Regions from separate parts of the Undibacterium sp. Ji42W genome, predicted to be linked through region 2. Evidence: predicted binding sites of a transcription regulator. Region 2 holds the regulator's gene; each other region holds the start of a gene.
What was found. Region 2 encodes sigma-54, which starts transcription at its own class of promoters, with help from an activator protein. Its sites were predicted from a motif close to TGGCANGNAANCTGCTTT; they were not measured.
Positions count from the first base shown of each region.

Region 1: a site for sigma-54 is predicted at 5,384-5,401, ahead of nirB (nitrite reductase large subunit NirB). Genes of this name have one in related genera too.
Region 3: a site for sigma-54 is predicted at 5,086-5,103, ahead of ACO0LG_RS24105 (pilin). Genes of this name have one in related genera too.

Region 1 is NZ_JBMPOV010000009.1:253,466-260,196, reverse strand. It holds gene ACO0LG_RS20505 (molybdopterin-dependent oxidoreductase) at 1-2,384, opposite strand, end outside; gene nirD (nitrite reductase small subunit NirD) at 2,555-2,899, opposite strand; gene nirB (nitrite reductase large subunit NirB) at 2,924-5,353, opposite strand; gene ACO0LG_RS20490 (hypothetical protein) at 5,681-6,052, shown strand; gene ACO0LG_RS20485 (hypothetical protein) at 6,045-6,188, shown strand; gene ACO0LG_RS20480 (hypothetical protein) at 6,185-6,394, shown strand; gene ACO0LG_RS20475 (putative bifunctional diguanylate cyclase/phosphodiesterase) at 6,519-6,731, shown strand, end outside.
Region 2 is NZ_JBMPOV010000012.1:296-7,026, forward strand. It holds gene ACO0LG_RS23440 (enoyl-CoA hydratase/isomerase family protein) at 38-1,132, opposite strand; gene hpf (ribosome hibernation-promoting factor, HPF/YfiA family) at 1,939-2,286, opposite strand; gene ACO0LG_RS23450 (RNA polymerase factor sigma-54) at 2,394-3,884, opposite strand; gene lptB (LPS export ABC transporter ATP-binding protein) at 3,896-4,651, opposite strand; gene ACO0LG_RS23460 (LptA/OstA family protein) at 4,653-5,216, opposite strand; gene lptC (LPS export ABC transporter periplasmic protein LptC) at 5,237-5,881, opposite strand; gene ACO0LG_RS23470 (KdsC family phosphatase) at 5,878-6,411, opposite strand; gene ACO0LG_RS23475 (KpsF/GutQ family sugar-phosphate isomerase) at 6,411-6,731, opposite strand, start outside.
Region 3 is NZ_JBMPOV010000012.1:152,031-158,761, reverse strand. It holds gene ACO0LG_RS24125 (pilin) at 1-245, shown strand, start outside; gene ACO0LG_RS24120 (tetratricopeptide repeat protein) at 372-2,732, opposite strand; gene ACO0LG_RS24115 (pilin) at 2,987-3,448, opposite strand; gene ACO0LG_RS24110 (prepilin-type N-terminal cleavage/methylation domain-containing protein) at 3,937-4,173, opposite strand; gene ACO0LG_RS24105 (pilin) at 4,576-5,040, opposite strand; gene ACO0LG_RS24100 (FHA domain-containing protein) at 5,491-6,099, opposite strand; gene ACO0LG_RS24095 (Stp1/IreP family PP2C-type Ser/Thr phosphatase) at 6,129-6,731, opposite strand, start outside.

The sequences.
Region 1 (6,731 bases), on a different contig from region 2:
ACGTCCGCGCCCTTTATACCAAAAATCTTCTCGATTTTTTCCAGTAATTCAGCTGCTACCGCTTCTTCATTGGCAGCGCGGAAAATTACACCCACTTTGTCGCGACCAAATGGTGTGCAGGATGCATAGGCGAACTCGCGCATATAAGGGCGCAAGGCAGCCTGGATACTATAGGCATGGTCACTATCGAGCCATGCAAACACCACAAAACGCCAGGGCAATTCTGCTTTCAAAATCTTGACCGCAGCAGCTTTCAGCTCTGGCTGCTTGGAAATGGGGTCGATTGCCGGTGATGTCAGGGCATTCACCCCATAGCTGGCATTTTGCGCGTGACCACGGCCTGAGACATATTCCTCACCCCAGTGCATGGCGATGAAAACTTGACCTGCTCGCTGCTCATCACTTTCAACTACCGGCAAAATAACCGTGCCACGGCGGCTACTGACATGTACGAGGTCACCTGTTTTGAGGAAACGTCTTTGCATATCTGTCGCTTCCATGCTGATACCAGGTTCGGCCACATGGGCAAACAACTGCGCCACGGTGCCACTACGGCTCATGCCATGCCATTGGTCACGCAGTCGTCCGGTATTTAATGAGAATGGATAGCGTGCATCAACACCATCCTTGACTGGCTGATACGCGGTGTTGATGAAACGTGCACGGCCATTGACTGTGGGGAAGATGCCATCTTCATACAAACGTTGTTTGCCAGTGATGGCACCAGCCGGATAGGGCCATTGCTGTGGTCCCTGCTGTTCCAGTATCGCGTAAGACAAACCTGTGATGTCCAGGTCACGGCCACGGGTGCTGTCGCGGTGCTCGTTCCATACCTGTTCGTCGCTATCGTACTTGAAGTTTGTCGGTGACTTGCCCAGCAAGCGAGCCAGCGCTTGTGCAAACTGGCTGGCGATTTGCCAGTCGTGTTTTGCTTCACCCGGTGCCGGTATGACGGGGCGCACGCGGGATATGCGGCGTTCTGAATTGGTGACAGTGCCAGTCTTCTCTGCCCAGGTGCTGGCTGGTAAAAGGATGTCGGCATATGGCACGGTAGCCGTGCTGGCATAGGCTTCTTGCACAATCACCAGCTCGGCTTTTTGCAGGGCTTCGCGTATCAAGTTTTGCTCAGGCATGGATTGCGCGGGATTGGTACAGACTATCCAGATGATCTTGATCTCACCTTGCCGGACTGCTTCGAACATCTCCACTGCGGTTTTTCCCGGAGTAGCAGGTACGTCATCGACTCCCCAGTAAGCGGCAATTTCTGCGCGGTGTTCGGGATTGCCAAGGTCGCGGTGACCCGACATCAGGTTAGCCATGCCACCCACTTCACGACCGCCCATGGCATTGGGCTGACCAGTCAGGGAAAACGGACCTGCACCCGGCTTGCCGATTTGATGGGTAGCCAGATGCAAATTGATCAGGGCTGCATTTTTTGCAGTCCCTGATGAAGATTGATTCAAGCCCTGGCAATACAGCGAGAGGCTGGCTTTGGACTGTCCAAACCAGCGCGCGGCCTGTACCAGATCAGCCTCCTTGATACCACAAGTCTTGGCGACTGCTGCAGGCGTGTAATCACGCACTGTTTGCTTGAGTTCTGCAAAACCTTCAGTATGTTCCTGGATATAGGCAAGATCGATTAAATCCTCCCACAAACACAGATGCAACATACCGTTGAAGAGGGCGACATCGGTACCCGGCAAGATAGGCAGGAATAAATCGGCTTCACGCGCGGTATCAGTACAGCGCGGATCAGCGACGATCACTTTCAGCGCAGGATTTTTTTCCCTCGCTTGTTCAATGCGTCGATATAAAATCGGATGAGCATAAGCCGTGTTCGAGCCGACGATGAAAATGACTTCTGCCAGGTCTATGTCTTCATAGCAGGTCGGCGGTGCATCGGCACCCAGCGTTTGCTTATAACCAGCTACTGCGCTGGACATGCACAGGCGCGAATTGCTATCGATATTATTGGTACCTATCAAGCCCTTTGCAAGCTTATTGAAGACGTAATAATCTTCGGTCAGCAACTGACCGGAAATATAAAACGCCACACTGTCCGGGCCATGTGTCTTGATGGTGTCGGCAAATTTGCCTGCCATGCTGGCAATGACCGTATCCCAGTCACTGCGCTGACGTTCTTGTCCGCGCACTTCTTCACGCCCTGCAACCAGATCACGCATTTCAGGATATAGCGCCCTGACTTGTTGCTGTATCTTTACATCTGCCGACAGATGCAGGGTACTGCCCTTGCTGCACAAGCGGCCAAAATTGGCGGGATGATCCGGGTCACCACGTACCCCTGCAACCTGCCCGCCTTCGCTTTCAATTATGACACCGCAACCAACGCCGCAATAACAACAGGTAGATTTGGTTTCAGTCATACATGCCTTTAAATACACGCCGTATAAGATTTTTCAACAGCGTGGTGTTGTGGGACTTACGCAAAATTGTCCCATCAAGGCGCAGCGACGAAGACAGTACGTTAGTACCGAATTTTACTAACTGCTGGAGCTGCAACGACGCTGGGGCGGTTTTGCGTATGTCCTGCTCCCTAAGCCTCTATTGCAAGTGTACGCAACTCATTTGCATCCAGATATACCTGATCTGCGTCTACTTTCAGGCTGAATTTTTGCGTGCATCCTTCATCGGGTGCAATCGCACAGCCATTGACCAACTCTATATTCCAGTTATGCAAAGGGCAGGCCACTTTTTCACCAAAGACGATACCTTGCGATAACGGCCCACCTTTGTGCGGACATTTATCCAGCAAAGCAAAGACCTTGTTTTCTGTATTCCTGAAAATAGCGACATCTGGCTTGGCCGCACGCGCAACGACGCGTGCCCCCAGTACCGGGATATCCTCCACGCGACAAATGACTTGCCAATTCTGACCCATGTTTTTCCCTCTCAAAAAATAGCGTTATGCTGGCAAGCGTTCGAATTGACGTGTATCGACCTGGGCTTTTTCCGGTTCATGCCATGGATCAGATTCACCTTCCAGTGCGAACAACAGATGTTGATACAAATCTTTGCGGCGGCCATGGTCTTCCAGAATAATTTTCTTCACGTAGTCCAGGCCGACACGCGCGAGATAATGTACCGTGCGCTCCAGATACCAGCCTTCTTCGCGATACAGTTGCAGGAAGGCGCCGGTATATTCCATGACTTCTTCATGGGTTTTCAGCTTGACCAGGAATTGCGCGACTTCGGTTTTGATGCCGCCATTGCCCCCCACATAAATTTCCCAGCCAGAATCAACACCAATCACACCAACGTCCTTGATACCTGCCTCAGCACAATTACGCGGGCAACCGGACACGGCCAGCTTGACCTTGTGCGGCGCATACATGCGCGCCAGTTCACGTTCGAGTTGCTGTCCCATGAGTGTAGAATTTTGTGTACCGAAGCGGCACCATTCACTGCCCACGCACGTTTTTACGGTACGCAAACCCTTGGCATAAGCCAGTCCGGACGGCATGCCCAAGTCTTGCCAGACAGCGCGCAAGTCTTCTTTCTTCACGCCCAGCAAGTCAATACGCTGGCCACCGGTGACCTTGACTGTCGGTATCTTGAATTTATCAACGACATCAGCAATCCTGCGCAATTCGCTGGCATTGGTTTCACCACCCCACATACGCGGGATGACGGAGTAAGTACCATCTTTCTGGATATTCGCATGTGACCGTTCATTGATGAAGCGCGATTGCGGATCATCCTTGGCTTCACGCGGCCATGTGGAAATCAGATAATAATTGATGGCCGGGCGGCAGCTTGAACAACCATTAGGTGTGCGCCATTCCATGAATTCCTGCACGCCAGAGACTGTCAAGAGCTTGTTGGCCTTGATGGCATCACGTACTTGCTGATGGCTATGATCAGTACAAACGCACATGGGTTTGACTTTTGAGGCCGTCGAATAATCACCGCCGGCAGTAAACATGATGATCTGCTCTACCAGGCCAGTACAAGAGCCACAGGATGCCGATGCCTTGGTGTGCTTGCGCACATCGTCAAGTGTGAACAGGCCTTTTTCCTTGATGGCCGTGACGATGGTGCCCTTGCAAACACCATTACAGCCACAGACCTCGGCTTCATCCGGCATGGCGGCAGCCTTGGTATGGCCTTCATGGCCGACGTCACCGGTGTTGGACTCGCCAAACATCAGTGAATCACGGATTTCTGAAATGTTCTTCCCTTCGCGCAGCAGTTTGAAATACCAGCTACCATCCACGGTATCGCCATACAGGCATGCGCCTATGAGTTTGTCGTCTTTCACCACCAGTTTCTTGTAGACGCCACCTATGGGGTCGGACAAGATGATTTCTTCGGTATCTTTACCACCCATGAATTCGCCGGCAGAAAACAGGTCTATGCCTGTCACTTTCAGTTTGGTGGATGTGACTGAACCCTGGTAACGCCCTATACCAAAATTCGCCAGGTGATTGGCGCAAACCTTGGCCATTTCAAACAGAGGTGCGACCAGGCCGTACACCGTGCCGCGATGATTCACGCATTCACCCACAGAATAAATGCGCGGATCATAAGTCTGCATGGTGTCATTCACGGTGATGCCACGGTTGCAATACAGGCCGGCAGATTCTGCCAGCGCCGTGTTAGGACGTATGCCGACAGCCATGACGATCAGTTGCGCAGGGATTTCGAGACCGTCAGTAAAGCGTATGGCTTTGACGTGGCCATCATCATCGCCAATGATGGCTTCAGTATTTTTTTCCAGTAAAAAGTGAAGACCACGGTCTTCCAAAGATTTTTGCAACATCTTGCCTGCAATGGGGTCAAGCTGACGCTCCATCAGCCAGCCAGGTAAATGCACGACAGAGACACTCATGCCGCGCATTTTCAAGCCATTGGCGGCTTCCAGCCCCAGCAGGCCGCCGCCAATGACAACGGCATGCGTATGCTTTTCTGCCGCGTCTATCATGGTATTGGTGTCGTAGATATCGCGGTAGGCAATCACGCCCTTGAGGTCTTTGCCAGGTACAGGCAGCATGAAAGGATTAGAACCTGTCGCCAGCAACAGACGGTCGTATTCAGTCTGAGTACCATCTTCTGCAATCACGATGCGCTTATGGCGATCTATTTTGGTGATTTTTTTACCGAGGTGCAGCGTGATATTATTTTCTTCATACCAGTCGACATCATTGAGCATGATGTCTTTAATGGTTTGCTCGCCTGCCAATACGGGTGATAGCAGGATACGGTTGTAATTGGCATAAGGTTCTGCACCAAATACGGTAATGTCATACAGGTCGGGTGCGATCTTGATTAATTCTTCCAGAGTACGCACACCTGCCATACCATTCCCTACCATCACTAGCTTAAGTTTCTTCATGGCTGCTCCTTTGCTTGTCTCCTCAGGCGTTAAGCAAGAGCAATGCCAGTTTGCTTTAGATTATCATTTCCCTGCTTGAACAATAGCTGATTCATCCATTGATTGGCTTTATTGCACAGGTACTTGCACTGAAAAAAACACGTCCGGGAACAAAGTCATCTTAAATGGGGCAAACACAAAATTAAATAGAAAATCCCGATAAAAACCAAATAATACTTAGCCAAAACAGTGCACTGCACCATTTTATTTTATGCGCGCCTAGTTATTGAGCAGCACTACTTGGTCAATTTTGATGCTTAATGCCGTACGCATGCACAATTTGTTGGCATGGCAGTTGCAAGTGGCATGGTCAAACTACAGCGGAGCGACCATGCAAAAAACATCCTTTTGGAAAGCCGGGCATACGGTCACTTGATGAGCGGCTTTCTTTTATTTCGATCTGAGCTTCATGGACTGGTATTGCCTGGGCCACTCGCCATACAAATATCCAAAGACCTGAGCCTGACAGCAGCGCAAAAAAAAGGCCTGACGTTTGCTAAGCCATTATTGGTTGGAGCTTTGCTGCGTATTTTGATGAGAGGTGCTGGTATCCATCGGAACATCTGGGCACTGCTTTTGCTACCCTGTTTGCAAGGGCAATGGCGCAGTATTCCAGCTGGTACCCCGGCGCTTTCGCTGAGAGATGGGTGTCATGACTAGCCTCGTAAGTATGGCAGGTGGCACAGGAGGTTTCTATCTGGCTGCCAGCATGGGTTATTCAGGCCAGATTACTGAGAGCTATCAAATAGGACTATCGATTTTTGCCAACCTCGCCATAGTCGCCTGGCTGGGATGATCATTAGGCAAGAAACGCTGGCGCGCAACCTGGTGCTTTGCCGCCATGCCTGGCACTGGAACGCGGTGCAACCCATCATCTACCACCTGCCACCCCCGCAAGCCAAACCACTGGCACAGCACGATCCGCTGGCCACCTGGTGCATGCTGGCAGTCTTGTCCATCGTCGCCAATGTGCTGATGTTGTATATACTGATCGCCCGTTGATCCCTGCACAATAGTATTGCCCTCGCTGTTAATAGTGCATTAACATAAGCCTGTAGTAGCAGGCGCTTGTGTGCCCACAGCTTTTTACAAGACCAAGACTCAAGACTATATTGCGGCCATATTCATGTCTAACAGCTTTCAACGCCTGATCCAGCTCCTGCGCTTGCGCCGTATAGGCATGCGGCTGGCATTGAGCTATGGTTTGTTGTTGATACTGTTCAGCATCGTCTTGCTGTTGCCAATTTCACAAATCCGCAACATGACTGCGCGCAATGAGCAATTTGCCCGCAAAGAGGTGCAAAGTCTCTTGTATGTGCAAGAACTCAGCGTTGCTACA
Region 2 (6,731 bases):
TACGATTGATCAAAGCTTTGATCGGTCATTCTTGCAATCACCCTTCCAAATACCGCAAAGGATGCGCATGAGCAGGCCAGGCTTCGGCAAAGAATCCTGTCAATTGTTCCGTCGTTACTTCAGCCAATGTCGCAGGTGACCAGCGTGGCGTATTGTCTTTATCCACCACCAATGCACGCACGCCTTCCAGCACTTCGCCATGTTTGAAGCAATGGCGTACCATGTTTCTTTCCATGCGCAGGCAGGCCGATACTGTCATGTCTTTGCTGCGGCGCAGTTGTTCCAGTGTGACTGACATCAGCAATGGCGAACGCTTTTGCATGGTGGTCAGGGTTTGCTGGGCGAATTCGCTGTTGTGCTGCTCCAGTTTTTCACAAATGGTAGTAACACTATTGCCTTGGAAGATGTCATTAATGGCCGCATGTTGCGTTGCCAGTTTGCTGATATCCGGTTTCGCCTGGTCTGCAAAAGTTGCTGCGAAATCGCGTATCGCCAGGCGCAGGTCCGTGGCGGTGCTTTCACTGAGCAAATTCATCAGTGCCGGTATTTCTGCAGTAGGTATATAGACATCCGCCAGACCGGCATAGATGGCATCAGCGGCAGTGATGATATCGCCAGTCAATCCAAGGTAAGTACCAATTTCCCCCTCAGTGCGCGACAGGAAATAGCCGCCCCCTACGTCAGGGAAAAGACCGATATTCACTTCCGGCATGGCCATCTTGGTACGCTCAGTGACGATACGCAAACGGCAATCTGGCCCTGCCTGTGCGATACCCATGCCGCCCCCCATGACCACGCCATTCATCAGCGCGATATAGGGTTTTGGGTAGAAATGGATTAAATGATTTAAGGCATACTCTTCCGTGAAAAAATCTTCCAGCAGGGCGGAGTCACCTTTGGGTGTGGCCGTGCCGACATCATAGAAAAAACGGATATCACCACCAGCACAAAATGCTTTCTCGCTGCTGCTGTGGATAAACACGGCACGCACGCTCTGATCATCCTGCCAGGCCAGCAAGGTCGTCGTCAGCGCTCTTACCATATCGAGTGACAGCGAGTTCAAAGCTTTGGGTCTGTCTAGGGTGATGTAGCCTATATTGTTCTTGACGGTGGTAAGTACAAATTCGCTCATGGTGGTTGACTATGCAGGGTAGGGGATGAAGCTGCTATTTTAACTTTGTCGGGCCTGGGCGTCACGGGGTGTATATGTTTATGAGGAAATAGCGTAAGGACTGGTTGTGGTTGCCGTTGGGTTTGACTTTGGGGTTTATGTTGTTTTTGATTTTCCGCAGTTCCCATGTGTAGCCGCCATTTGTGCAGTACAGAAAATGGAAAAAGAAGAGCCGCTGTTTGAGGTGTAGCAGGGGTTTCGTGCAGCATGCTGCACGCCTGCGTAACGGCATGCGCTTGCAAGCGCATGTTCCTAAGGGCAAGGCCGCAGGCGAGTTTCGGATCTTCCCATTTTTTGTACTGCACAAATGGGCACCCCGTAGGGGCGGCTACGCCTGGGTCGCCTTTCTTTGAATACTTACTTTGGCGACGCAAAGAAAGTATTTCGGCTGCCGGGCCGAGACCCGGCTTGTATCCACGGAGAGCAAACGTTTTAGTCAAAGTGCCACATGTAAAAAAACGCCACGGCATACGACGAACGCCGCTGGATTCCAGCCAAAAGCATGCTGGAATGACGTTAATACGCGTACAGGATTGTTGCAAGGCATTCACGCTACGAACGCACTAGCCAGGCGGATTTCAGCTAAATCTATGCTGGAGAGCTAGCCAGGTAGAATGACGGTTAATAAGTATGCGGATTTTCTCAGGGTAATTCAGTTACTGATTGATGTAAATTGTTAACCTCAAAACCATGCACCCAACAAAAAGGACGCCTTTAGCGTCCTTGTTTTGGATGTCCACAACCCTGTCAGGGTAAGGACTGGGGTCTTATGAAGCCGATGCCGGATCAGGTATGTGCTTGATGGCGTCGTGCTGATGGTCTTGCATTTTATCTTTGTGCTTGATGACCTGGCGATCAAGTTTATCTACCAGTGCATCGATTGCCGCATACAGATCATGCGCCAGACTTTCAACGTGGATATCTTTACCGCTGATATGCAGATTAATGTCGGCTTTGTGTCGTTTATCCTTTTCCCGGAGCTTGTCCACCGTCAGGATGACGGCGATATCAATGACCTGGTCGAAATGCCGCCTGATACGTTCTAGTTTGGTATGTACATATTCACGAATTGCAGGAGTTACTTCGACGTGATGTCCACTGATGGTGAGATTCATACTGTGCTCCTATAGTGATGTTGCTTGCTGTAATGATACGCTCTCAGCATTTATTTGCCTTGAGCTAAATCATATATAGCAATTCAAACCGTGATTACAAGGACTGCTTACAAAGATTTACGCAAACTGACTGGGGGGATTTTGAGGGCTTCACGGTATTTGGCAACTGTCCGTCGGGCAATTACCATGCCCTGTTCACCCAGCATGTCTGCAATTTTGCTATCAGAGAGTGGGCTTTTCTGGTCTTCTGCTCCTATCAACTGCTTGATGAGTGCACGTATCGCGGTGGAAGATGCTTCACCCCCTGTTTCCGTCGCGACATGGCTGCCGAAAAAGTACTTCAACTCAAACATGCCATGTGGGGTCAACATGTATTTTTGAGTTGTAACACGGGAGATAGTGCTCTCGTGTAATCCTAGTGTATCAGCAATTTCGCGCAAAACAAGGGGTCGCATAGCAACAGCACCGTGCGTGAAAAAATTGCGTTGCCTTTCGACTATGGCTTGTGCAACGCGCAATATAGTCTCAAAACGCTGGCGCATATTCTTGATCAGCCAACGGGCTTCTTGCAATTGTGCGCCCATGCCAGCTTCGCCACGGTTTTGCTTCATGATGTTGGCATACATGCTGCTTACCCGCAGCCTGGGCATGACATCCTGATTCAACATGACTTGCCAGCCGTTAGTAGATTTTCTGACGATCACGTCTGGCACGACATAATCAGATTCATCGGCAGCAAAAGCAATGCCAGGTCTGGGTTTGCACATCCTGATCACAGTTTGTGCATCGCGCAAATCTTCGTCATCACAGTCGAGGATTTTCTTGAGTTTGGTGAAATCTCTTTGTGCAAATAAAGTCAGTTGTGTTTCAACAATTTGCAATGCCAGCCTGCGTGTGACGAAAGCAACTTTTGGTAAGCGCTTGATTTGCAGGGCCAGGCATTCTGACGGGCTGCGCGCACCGACACCTGCCGGGTCAAAGCTTTGCAGCATGTTCAGGGCAAAAGCCAGTTCTTCTGGTTCTACAAACAACTCCAGTGGCAAACTGGCATGTATTTCATCTAATGTTTCGGTCAGGTAACCATTATTGTCGAGCGCATCGATCATCAACTCGACCAGGGCGCGGTCACGCGGTTCACGCAGGTTCAGGCGCATCTGTTCCAGCAAGTGCTCACGCAGGGTGACATGGGCTGCACCCAGCTGCGGGCGGCCATCTTCATCATCGCCAGATTTGCTGCCATGCTGCACATCATCAAAGCCCCAGTCTTCTTCGCTGGAGGTGGTGCTGTCGTTACTGACGACGGTTTCTGCATCAGCCGGGGCTGGGTCGGCAGACCTGTCGCTGTCGTCTCTTGGCACTGGTGCTTCCATGCCCGCATCGGCAGAAGTGCTGCTGGTATTAATGGCACCATCGGCCAGCAGGCGCACGGCGTGATCGAGGGGATCATCGACGCGTTCCAGCATGGGATTATCGGTCAGCAGCGTCTCCAGCTCCTGATGCAATTCCAAAGTGGATAACTGCAATAATCGTATTGATTGCTGCAATTGCGGCGTTAAGGCCAGATGTTGTGAGGTACGTAGTTGCAGGCTTTGTTTCATGATGATTCCCGTCACATCCGGAAGTGTTCTCCGAGATAAACGCGACGTACAGATTCATTTTGTATGATGTCGTCAGGCTTGCCGCTGGCAAGTACCGCTCCTTGATTGATGATGTAGGCATGATCGCAGATGCCCAGGGTTTCGCGCACATTATGATCGGTGATCAGCACACCTATGCCGCGTTCCTTGAGGAAGCGCACGATGCGCTGGATTTCGATGACGGCGATAGGATCAACACCGGCAAAGGGTTCATCCAGCAAGACAAAGCGTGGGTTGGTCGCCAGTGCACGGGCAATTTCGACGCGGCGACGCTCACCACCTGACAGTGACAGCGCCTGGCTTTCGCGTATTTTTTCTATCTGTAAATCTGCCAGCAGGGCATTGAGCCTTTGCTCAATTTTCTTGGCACCGAGATACTTGCCTTCGCTGTCTTTTTGCAATTCGAGTACAGCGCGGATATTGTCTTCTACCGTCAGCTTGCGGAACACTGATGCCTCTTGCGGCAGGTAAGACAGACCCAGTACGGCACGTTCATGGATAGGCAGTTGCGAGATATTCACATCATCAATCGTGATGTCTCCTGCGTCTGAGGGCACCAGGCCAACGATCATGTAAAACGAAGTAGTCTTGCCTGCGCCATTCGGGCCTAGCAAACCGACTACCTCACCGCTTTTCAATAGCAGTGATACATCGCGCACCACCTGGCGCGCACCGTAACGCTTTTGCAAGCCCTTGACAAGCAAGGTGCTGCTTGACTGTGCTGTCATCTTATTTAGCCTGTTTTTCTGGTTTTGGTTGCAAGGTAATGGTGATATTGCCTGAGCCATCCACATGCTGGCCGCTCGTTGAATTCGTGCCAACAAAAACATCATTCTTGCTGTCATAAGACAAGTATTCACCTTCTTGTTCCTGGGTGACGCGCTTGCCTTCGAGATAGCGTACCTTGGCCTTGGAAATGAATTTGACGATTTCTGTACTCTGGTTATATTCAGCGCGGTCTGCTTCGCCATCAACCCACAAGTCAGGGCCACCATCGCGTTTCTGGCGGAAGGTGACTTTGCGGCCACTGCCACCTGTCAGAACAACAAACTGATCGCCATTCGGGGCTTCGGTCACGACAGCACTCTCAGAAGTGACGGTCAGGGTGCCGCGCACCAGGGACACGCCCTTGGATAATCTGCTGACGCTGGCTTTGCCATCACTGATGCCATACCCTGCTTTGATGATGGTTTCCTTGTTGCTGTCGGCTTTTTCTGCATTGGCAGAAACACAGGCTAGCCCCAGGCAGGCCAGGCTGATCAAGCGTGTGACGCTAAATGATGTTTTGATCATGTGCATAGTCGCTTTCTTGCTTATTTATTCCCGGTTTTGGGAGCTGGTTCACGTTTCTTGAGTTGAATGTAAACCTTGCTCAGCAATTCCAGGCCTTGGGTTGAATTATTGGCAATCATGCCAGTTGCAGTTGAATGCAGTTTGCCGGTCGTGATTGAAACCGGTTTGTCGGTTTTAACGATATCGTCATCCGGCAAGAGCAAAAGATAATCAGACTCCACACGCACGAATTGTGAACTCAGACCCTCGGGTCTTTCCATGCTGACATTGTCATACAGATGAACCATGTCATGCTCACGCTTGGGCGTGGTCAGCGATGATTTTTGCGATACAACGGCGAGTTCAGCACGCAGGTGCAGCGGTGGCCTGTCCTGGTCAAAGCTGTTGATCTGCGGGTGCTTGATTTCTATATTGTCAGTCCGCGGCAAATGCACCAGGCTGTCACCGGTGATGTGGTAATTGGCCTTGCCATTGTTCGACAGCCGGATGAAATTGAATTTCTCCACATAGTAATCCGGCGCTGACCTCGCAGAAGTGCGGTTTTGCTCATCATCTGCATGACGGCGTATGACTTCCATGACCCAGATAGTGCCCATGGTGATTACGCCCAGCAATATCACGGCCAGCCAGATGCGGAAGCGGTCTATGGTCATTTGGGGTTTCATGTCAGATATGCTTGTAAAGCCTGTTCATATTTGCCCTGGGCGCGCAGGATAAAGTCGCAGACTTCGCGCGCAGCCCCCTGGCCGCCACTGGCCTTGGTAATATATTGAACGCGCTGTTGTACTTCGGCATGGGCATTCGGTACGCTCGCTGCAAAACCGACCCGTGTCAGTATTGGCAAATCAATGACATCGTCACCAATAAAGCCGCATTCTTGCGCAGGTATGTCCAGCTTCGCCAGCAGTTCAAGAAATGCACTCTTCTTGTCATGGATGCCCTGGCTGACGTGGCTGATGCCAAGATCAGCAGCACGCTTGCTGACGATGGCCGATTGCCTTGCGCTGATGATAGCCGTGATGATGCCTGCCTGTTGCAAGAGCTTGATGCCTTGCCCGTCGAGCACATTAAAACACTTCATCATTTCGCCTTCTGGTCCGAAATACAAGCTGCCGTCGGTCAGAATGCCGTCCACATCAAAAATCATGAGCCGGACTTTACTGGCTCTCTCTACAGAACCTACAGGATTATTCATCAGATCACCTTGGCTCTGGTCAGGTCATGGATATGCAAGGCACCCACCAGTTTGCCGCTGTCGTCAGCGACCAGCAACTGGTTGATGCGGTAAGTTTCCATGACTTCGACGGCTTCAACAGCCAATTGTTCCGGGCGTATGCGGCGTGGGCTGTGGTTCATGACATCCGCAATGCGCAACTGGGTAAAGTCGCGAGTGCCATCCATCAGGCGGCGCAAGTCACCATCGGTGAAAATGCCCAGTACCGTTTGATGTTCATCCACTACGGCAGTCATCGCCATGCCTTTTTTGGTGATTTCCAGCAGCGCAGTTTTCAGGCT
Region 3 (6,731 bases), 150 kb from region 2:
TCATGGGCAGCAATTCCATTCCCATTGTCATCACGTCAAAATTTTTGACCAATAATGCACCCTCCATTTCTAATGCAGGTGTGATTACGCAAACAACGACAGGCGCTACCACCACCACTGGCGCTGCGTTGAGCATCATATTGTCGCCGTCAATCAGTTCTGGACAAAGTAATATGGTATGGACAAACACAGGCACTGTGTGTGATCCAATTCGCGGTTTGAAACCAGGCCAGGGTGGGTGCTAATATCTGGCATTAAACCTGTCAAGGTTGGAGCAATGCTGAACTTGCACCTCGTACCCTTTTCAATCAAGCTATATATTGTGCTTGATTAAAAAGATGCCAGATTACAAGCCTATTGAGCCACGCTTATTAGCTAGTGTGTTCGCACCATTTGATCCACATGCTACGCAAGGCGGTATCTACTTTAGATGAAAATCCCTCCTCATCCATAAGCTTGCTATGCGTCATTTGCTCGCGCAAATTGTCACGCACTAGCGCAAGCGCACTGGTATTACTGGCAAGTTCTACGACTTTATCGATATATTCCTGCTCGCTTTGCGCTATCCATTCAGGATGATCAATACCTTTCAGGATTGAGCTTCCGAGCAAACCAACACTGGGTCGTCCGGCCAGTGTCACATAGGGCACGCCCATATACAAAGTCTCAAACAGCGTAGTTCCGGAATTGTGCGGGAAACAGTCCAGGCCTATATCGATCTTTCTCAGGGTGTTCCAGGGCGGAGTATCGTATCCTATGTCCAGACGGGACTTGTGTATGCCAAGGGCCGCAAATTTTTCTTCAAGATCCCGGCGCAAATCGGCGTTTTTAAAATTCCCGCTATTGATTAATAATTTTGCGCCTTCTATTTTTTCAAGAATCGCCGCCCATATACGTATGGTGAGATGATTAATCCTGACTGACCTGGTCAGCGTTCCCAGAGTTATGTAACCATTTTTGAGGGCGGGCAGCGGGCTGACCTCTCCCATCCCCTCAGCAGGACGATATGCAAACGATGGCGTCTCCAGGCGCCAGGGCTGCTCTGAAAATACCGCTTCAGCGCCTGGTGGAGCGCAAGTATCATCTGTCAGAAAATAATCAATCGCCTTCAGGCCGGTGGTATAACCATAACCCAGCCATGAAACCTGTACCGGGGCTGGCTTGCGGGCAAATACTTGCAAGCGGTTACTCCCCGTGTGGCCAGCAAGATCAATCAGAATGTCTATGCCGTCAGCCCGGATTCTCTCTGCCAGCTCGTTATCAGACAGACCTGCCGTCGGCACCCAGTGATCCACATAACTTTTGTAACGCTCAGTGACTGCGTCTTCATATTTTAATTCTGCGTAGGCGTATAACTCAAAAGCTTGCTTGTCATGATGCGCCAACAAAGGCTCAAGAAAATATTGCACTGCATGCCGGCGAAAATCTGGCGAAACATAGCCAACTTTTACTCGGCGATGCGGATTTTTATCGTTGGCAAATGCTTGCCACTTGCTCCGATGAGGACGTGCATACTTTTCTTCATATACCTGATACTCAGTAAAAATCTCACTGGCATTTCGCACGGGATCATAGTTCAGCAGGAACAGTAAATTGCCATAGGTCTCAGCATGATCGGGCTCTATTTCCAGCGCCCTGCGATAACTTTGTTCAGCTTCGACGCGCATGCCGCGATCAGAATATGTATTTCCCATATTGCTGAACAAATTGAGTGAGTTGGCATCCAGACTGAGGGCACGCTGATAAGAGGCTGTCGCCTCAAGATAGCGTGCCGTTTCGTGATAGACGATGCCCAGGTTGCAATGAAAGCGGGCAATGTCGGCTTGCAGCGATATCGCAGTTTTATAACACTTTTCTGCATCCTCAAGGCGGGTCTGCTTTTTATAGACATCGCCAAGATTACAATGCGCATCTGCAAAGTCGGGGCGTATTTTCAGGATAGCCTGAAAACATTGCGCCGCTTCTTCCAGCTTATTTTTCTCCTGCAAAATCAAGCCGATGTTATTACGGGTTTCTACATGAAGTTCATTGATCTTCAAGGCCTTATCAAAATAGATTTCTGCCTCATCATATTTTCCACGTTCCTTGCATATCATGCCCAGATTGCAAAAAGCGGCAAAGTTACCAGAATCGACTTTGATGGTTTGTTTATAGTGATGTTCAGCTTCGTCCAGCAAAGACTGGCGCTGTAAAATAGTCGCGAGGTTGAAGTGCGCATGGCTAAAATTGGGCCTCTGTGCCAGAGCCTTGCGGTACCAGGTCTTGGCATCATCAAGGTGCCCCATGGATGTCAGGGTAACACCCAGGTTGAAGAAAATGTAGTGAGACTCAGGGTGGAACGCAAGAATCTGCTTATACACTTGTTCAGCTTCATCATAACGACGTAGCTCATCAAGGCTGATACCCAGGTTAATGGCCGCATCCAGGAAATCTGGCTTGATTGCCAGCGCTTGCCGGTAATACTTTTCGGCTTGCACACAATTGCGCTGCTCATACCAGGCATCGCCCAGTTTATTGTTTAATTCTGCATCATGGGGATGGGCAAGCAAGGCCTGTTGATAGTTTTTGACTGCCTCAACAAAATGTCTGTTTTTAAAAAACTCATCTCCAGCCGCCTTCAAATCTCCTGGCCCCAACGCTTGCAGGTGCACTGCCAAGCCCGCAGGTTCAGGGACCAGGCTGGTACTCTTATCAGCGGTTGAAGAAAATTTACTCTTAATCCAATTCAGCATGTGTCATTTCTCAAGTAAGCGCCAGCCATATTCATCTACTAATCCAGATTGTAAATGTGGCGCGCAAGTTTGAGCAAGAAATCAGTACCGCGTTGCAAGCCCTGAAATGTGTCTCTTGCATATGGCAGGATGCTTGCCGACAGGGCAAGGCGACATTTTTTTCTGCCATGCGCTATATGCCATGTATGGAAATACAGAAATGACAGGGGAGAAGAACTCGCGATCTGGTCTTTTTAGCAGCGGGTAAATTAATGTCAGCAACCACCTTGGCCGGACTTCAAACCGCGGATAGGGTCACAGATTGTGCCACTTGCTGTCCATATCATGTTTGCCTGACCGCTGGAGATAGTCGGGGTCAATGTCAGAGCCAAAGGTGTACCACCAGTCGTTGTCGCGCCAGTTTGTGTTGCAGTGATAACGCCATTGCCCGCTGCAGTAGGAACTACAGGCAAGAACTTGGTTGTGACTGGATAAGATGGGATGCCGTTACTACCTATCGTAGAACAACCCGTCCATCCGCCTTCCATTTGATAGCAAAGCGAGATCGCATGCTTCAGGCTCTGCAACTCCGCAATTGCCCCGGCCGCACGGGTACGGGATGTGTAATCAGAATATTGTGGAAGAGCGATTGCAGACAAAATACCGATAATTGCCACGACTATCATCAATTCTATCAAGGTGAAACCGCGTTGCACCGTCCGCGCAAATGATGTCATTTATTGCTACCTCATATAAGGGTTGATCGTAACTGAAGGCAAATGCCATCATCGATGTAAACTGCATACTTTCTTGATTGATCTGGTCAAGTTCCCAAGCCAGCCTCGAATCATGTCCTCATCAAAGACAAAAGTGATTTGACAAATTCTACTCCGATGAATTTCATGTAAGCCATTAAATCTGGCCCTGCCTGTTTATTTCTCACTTTGCAGGGTTTGATCTGCTCTTGTTATCAGTACACTTTGACCAGCAAAATAAAAACCCACAATGAAGTGGGCTCTTTTGGGAAACCAAACCAGCTATTAAGGACAGCCCCCCCTGACCAGATTTCTAACCACGGATAGGGTCGCATATTGTGCCACTGGCCGTCCAGATCATGTTCGCCTGGCCGGTAGAGATTGTTGGTGTCAATGTCAAGTTTTACCAGCAGTTGTTGTAACGCCAGTTGAAGATGCAGTGATGACTCCTTGGCCAGATGCAGTAGGGATTATTGGCAGGAATTTAGTTCAACGGAGAAAGATGGAATGCCATTTGACCCAGTAGTTATACAGCTAGCCCATGCGCTTTCGTACTGGTAGCAAATCGCCATCGCTTTCTTCAAGCTCTGAAATTCTGAAACTGCGCTAGCTGCACGAGTACGGGATGTGTCATCAGAATACTGAGAAATAGCGATCGCTGCAAGGATGCCGATAATTGCAACAACAATCATCAGTTCGATCAGCATAAAGCCCGTTGCACTGTTTGCATAGGTAATTTAATTTATTACGCCTACATGTAAAGAGTCTATCTGTAAGCAAAACAAGTTTGTCGAGAGTAAATATGTTTCCCTATTGCTGAGCTAGGTAGTTCACGCTGTCCCTGGCGTCAAATACATATTAAGCACACTCTTACGATCAATTAACTTATCGCGAAATGAGCATTTTTTTTATTGTTTGACTTACAAATAATAATTTGTGTTGTCTCATTCATTACTTGGTAAAAATTGCGGCTCGCCAGTATGGACTGAGAATATGGCTAAAAGACAATTTTTGACATGTAATATGTGGCATTTATGAATATATTTTTGATCGCTCGCTAAAAAAAAACCCACAATAAAGTGGGCTTTTTTTGAAAATCAAACCAGCTATTATGGGCAGCCGCCTTGACCAGATTTCAAGCCGCGGATAGGATCGCAGACTGTGCCAGATGCTGTCCAGATCATGTTAGCTTGACCAGTAGAGATTGTTGGTGTCAATGTCAATGTCAAGTTAGTACCAGTAGTTGTTGTAGCACCAGTTGAAGTGGCAGTAATAATACCAGCGCCGGCTGCAGTTGGGATTACTGGCAGGAATTTAGTTGTAACTGGGAAAGATGGGATACCGTTTGAACCTGTAGTTGCACAGTTTGTCCATGCACCTTCATTTTGGTAGCAAATTGCCATTGCAGATTTCAGACTATCCAGTTCCGAAACTGCGCCAGCTGCACGAGTACGGGATGTGTAATCAGAATACTGAGGAATAGCGATCGCTGCCAAGATACCGATAATCGCAACAACAATCATCAATTCGATCAGTGTAAAGCCGCGTTGCAGCTGTTTAGGGATAGCTTTCATTATGAACTCCAGGAAAAAGTTGAAATCAGGAACTACGCTTTACATGTAGCAATCACCGTGCCAGTTTTTGTTTACTGCGTAACTATGCATTTTCTTATGCATAAATTGGCGATTTCATAGGCCATTGATTAACTAGTGACGAATTGCGTCAATGATTGTAATTTAATCAATACAAATATTTGTCAGTGTTTGTGCCAGATTACAAAGACGACTGACAAGTCTGTCAGTCATGTAAAAAATTGTTTCAACACTTGCTACAAATTTGAAAAATTTTTTACTTTGCGCATCGCTTGCATGCGGGTCATGGTAACAACGTGGCGCATAGATAATATACGGCCTCGAGTTCAACTCATCACCATAAGGCAGCAGGAATTGGTGATAAGCAGTATCAGGTGTTTGAGACTATCCCTGCCCTGTTAACCAGGGTAGGGATACGTGCGCAGCAGGTGATTAATAAAAAATCACTGCCATTTTTGTCCCTGCCAACTCTATCATGTCAGCATGCTTGAGGGTGTGCGGTTTGTCTTTGATGGACTGGGTATTGACCGTCGCAGCGGTATTGCCTTCGACCTGGGCAATGACATAATCCTTGCCTTGCTGGGTAATCGCGATGACCTGGGTGCCAGGGCTGCCTATCGTAGTGACGGGCTTTACAAGATTGAGTTCCTTGCCTGCATTAGGGCCCGTCATCACTTTGATCTTGGCTCTTGGTTTTTCAACAGCTGCTGGTTGCACCTGGCCTGGCTCAGGCACAAAAGTCTGCTTGCCTGATTCTTCTACCTGGAAACGCAATTTGTATTTACCGATGTCGATGACATCATCGTGCTGCAACAGATGTTTTTTGACAGGCTGCGCATTGACCATGGTGCCATTGGTACTGCCAAGATCAAGTACGAAGGAGCCGCTGGAAGAAGTATCAATTGCGGCATGCTGGCCGCTGACCGTCAGGTGGTCGATGACGATATCATTACTGGGACGCCGGCCTACAGTGAGGCGTGATTTGCTGATAGTGATTTCTTGCTGAACCAAACCATTAAAGGTGACGATAATTTTCGCCATAAATCTCTCATCAATTCATAATCCCCGACCTACCGGGTAAATGTTCTTTGTAACCAGGACTTGTTTTCTTCACTCACCAGCCGGAACAGGACAACGGAGATATTATCCAGCCCGCCCCTGTCCTTGGCAGCATCAATCAACGCTTCGGCACAGGGCTGAAGCTCAGTCCCGTACTGCCTGATCAAGGATTGGATTTCATCATGCCCGAGCATATCGGTCAATCCATCTGAACACATCAGATACAAATCTTCTTCTTCAGTATGGTGTGTATGCAACTCTGTATGCACTTCTTCCAGAGTACCCACTGCCCTGGTGATCAGGTTCTTAATAGAAGAATAACGCGCTTCTTCTTCGGTCACCAGACCAGCATTAATCTGTTCCTGCAATACCGAATGATCCTGCGTCAGGCGTGTCAGCTCGCCTGCGCGATAACGATAGGCGCGCGAATCACCGACATGCGCCAGCAAAAGCTTGTCTTGCAAACAGCATGCCACCACCACGGTAGTGCCCATGCCTGCGCATTCTGGATTGGTCAGCGCCGTATACAATACATTGCGGTTGGCCTGCTCTATCGACTCTGTCATCCATCGTGCCATCGCCAACGGCCTTGGTCCCATGGATGGGAACCAGAT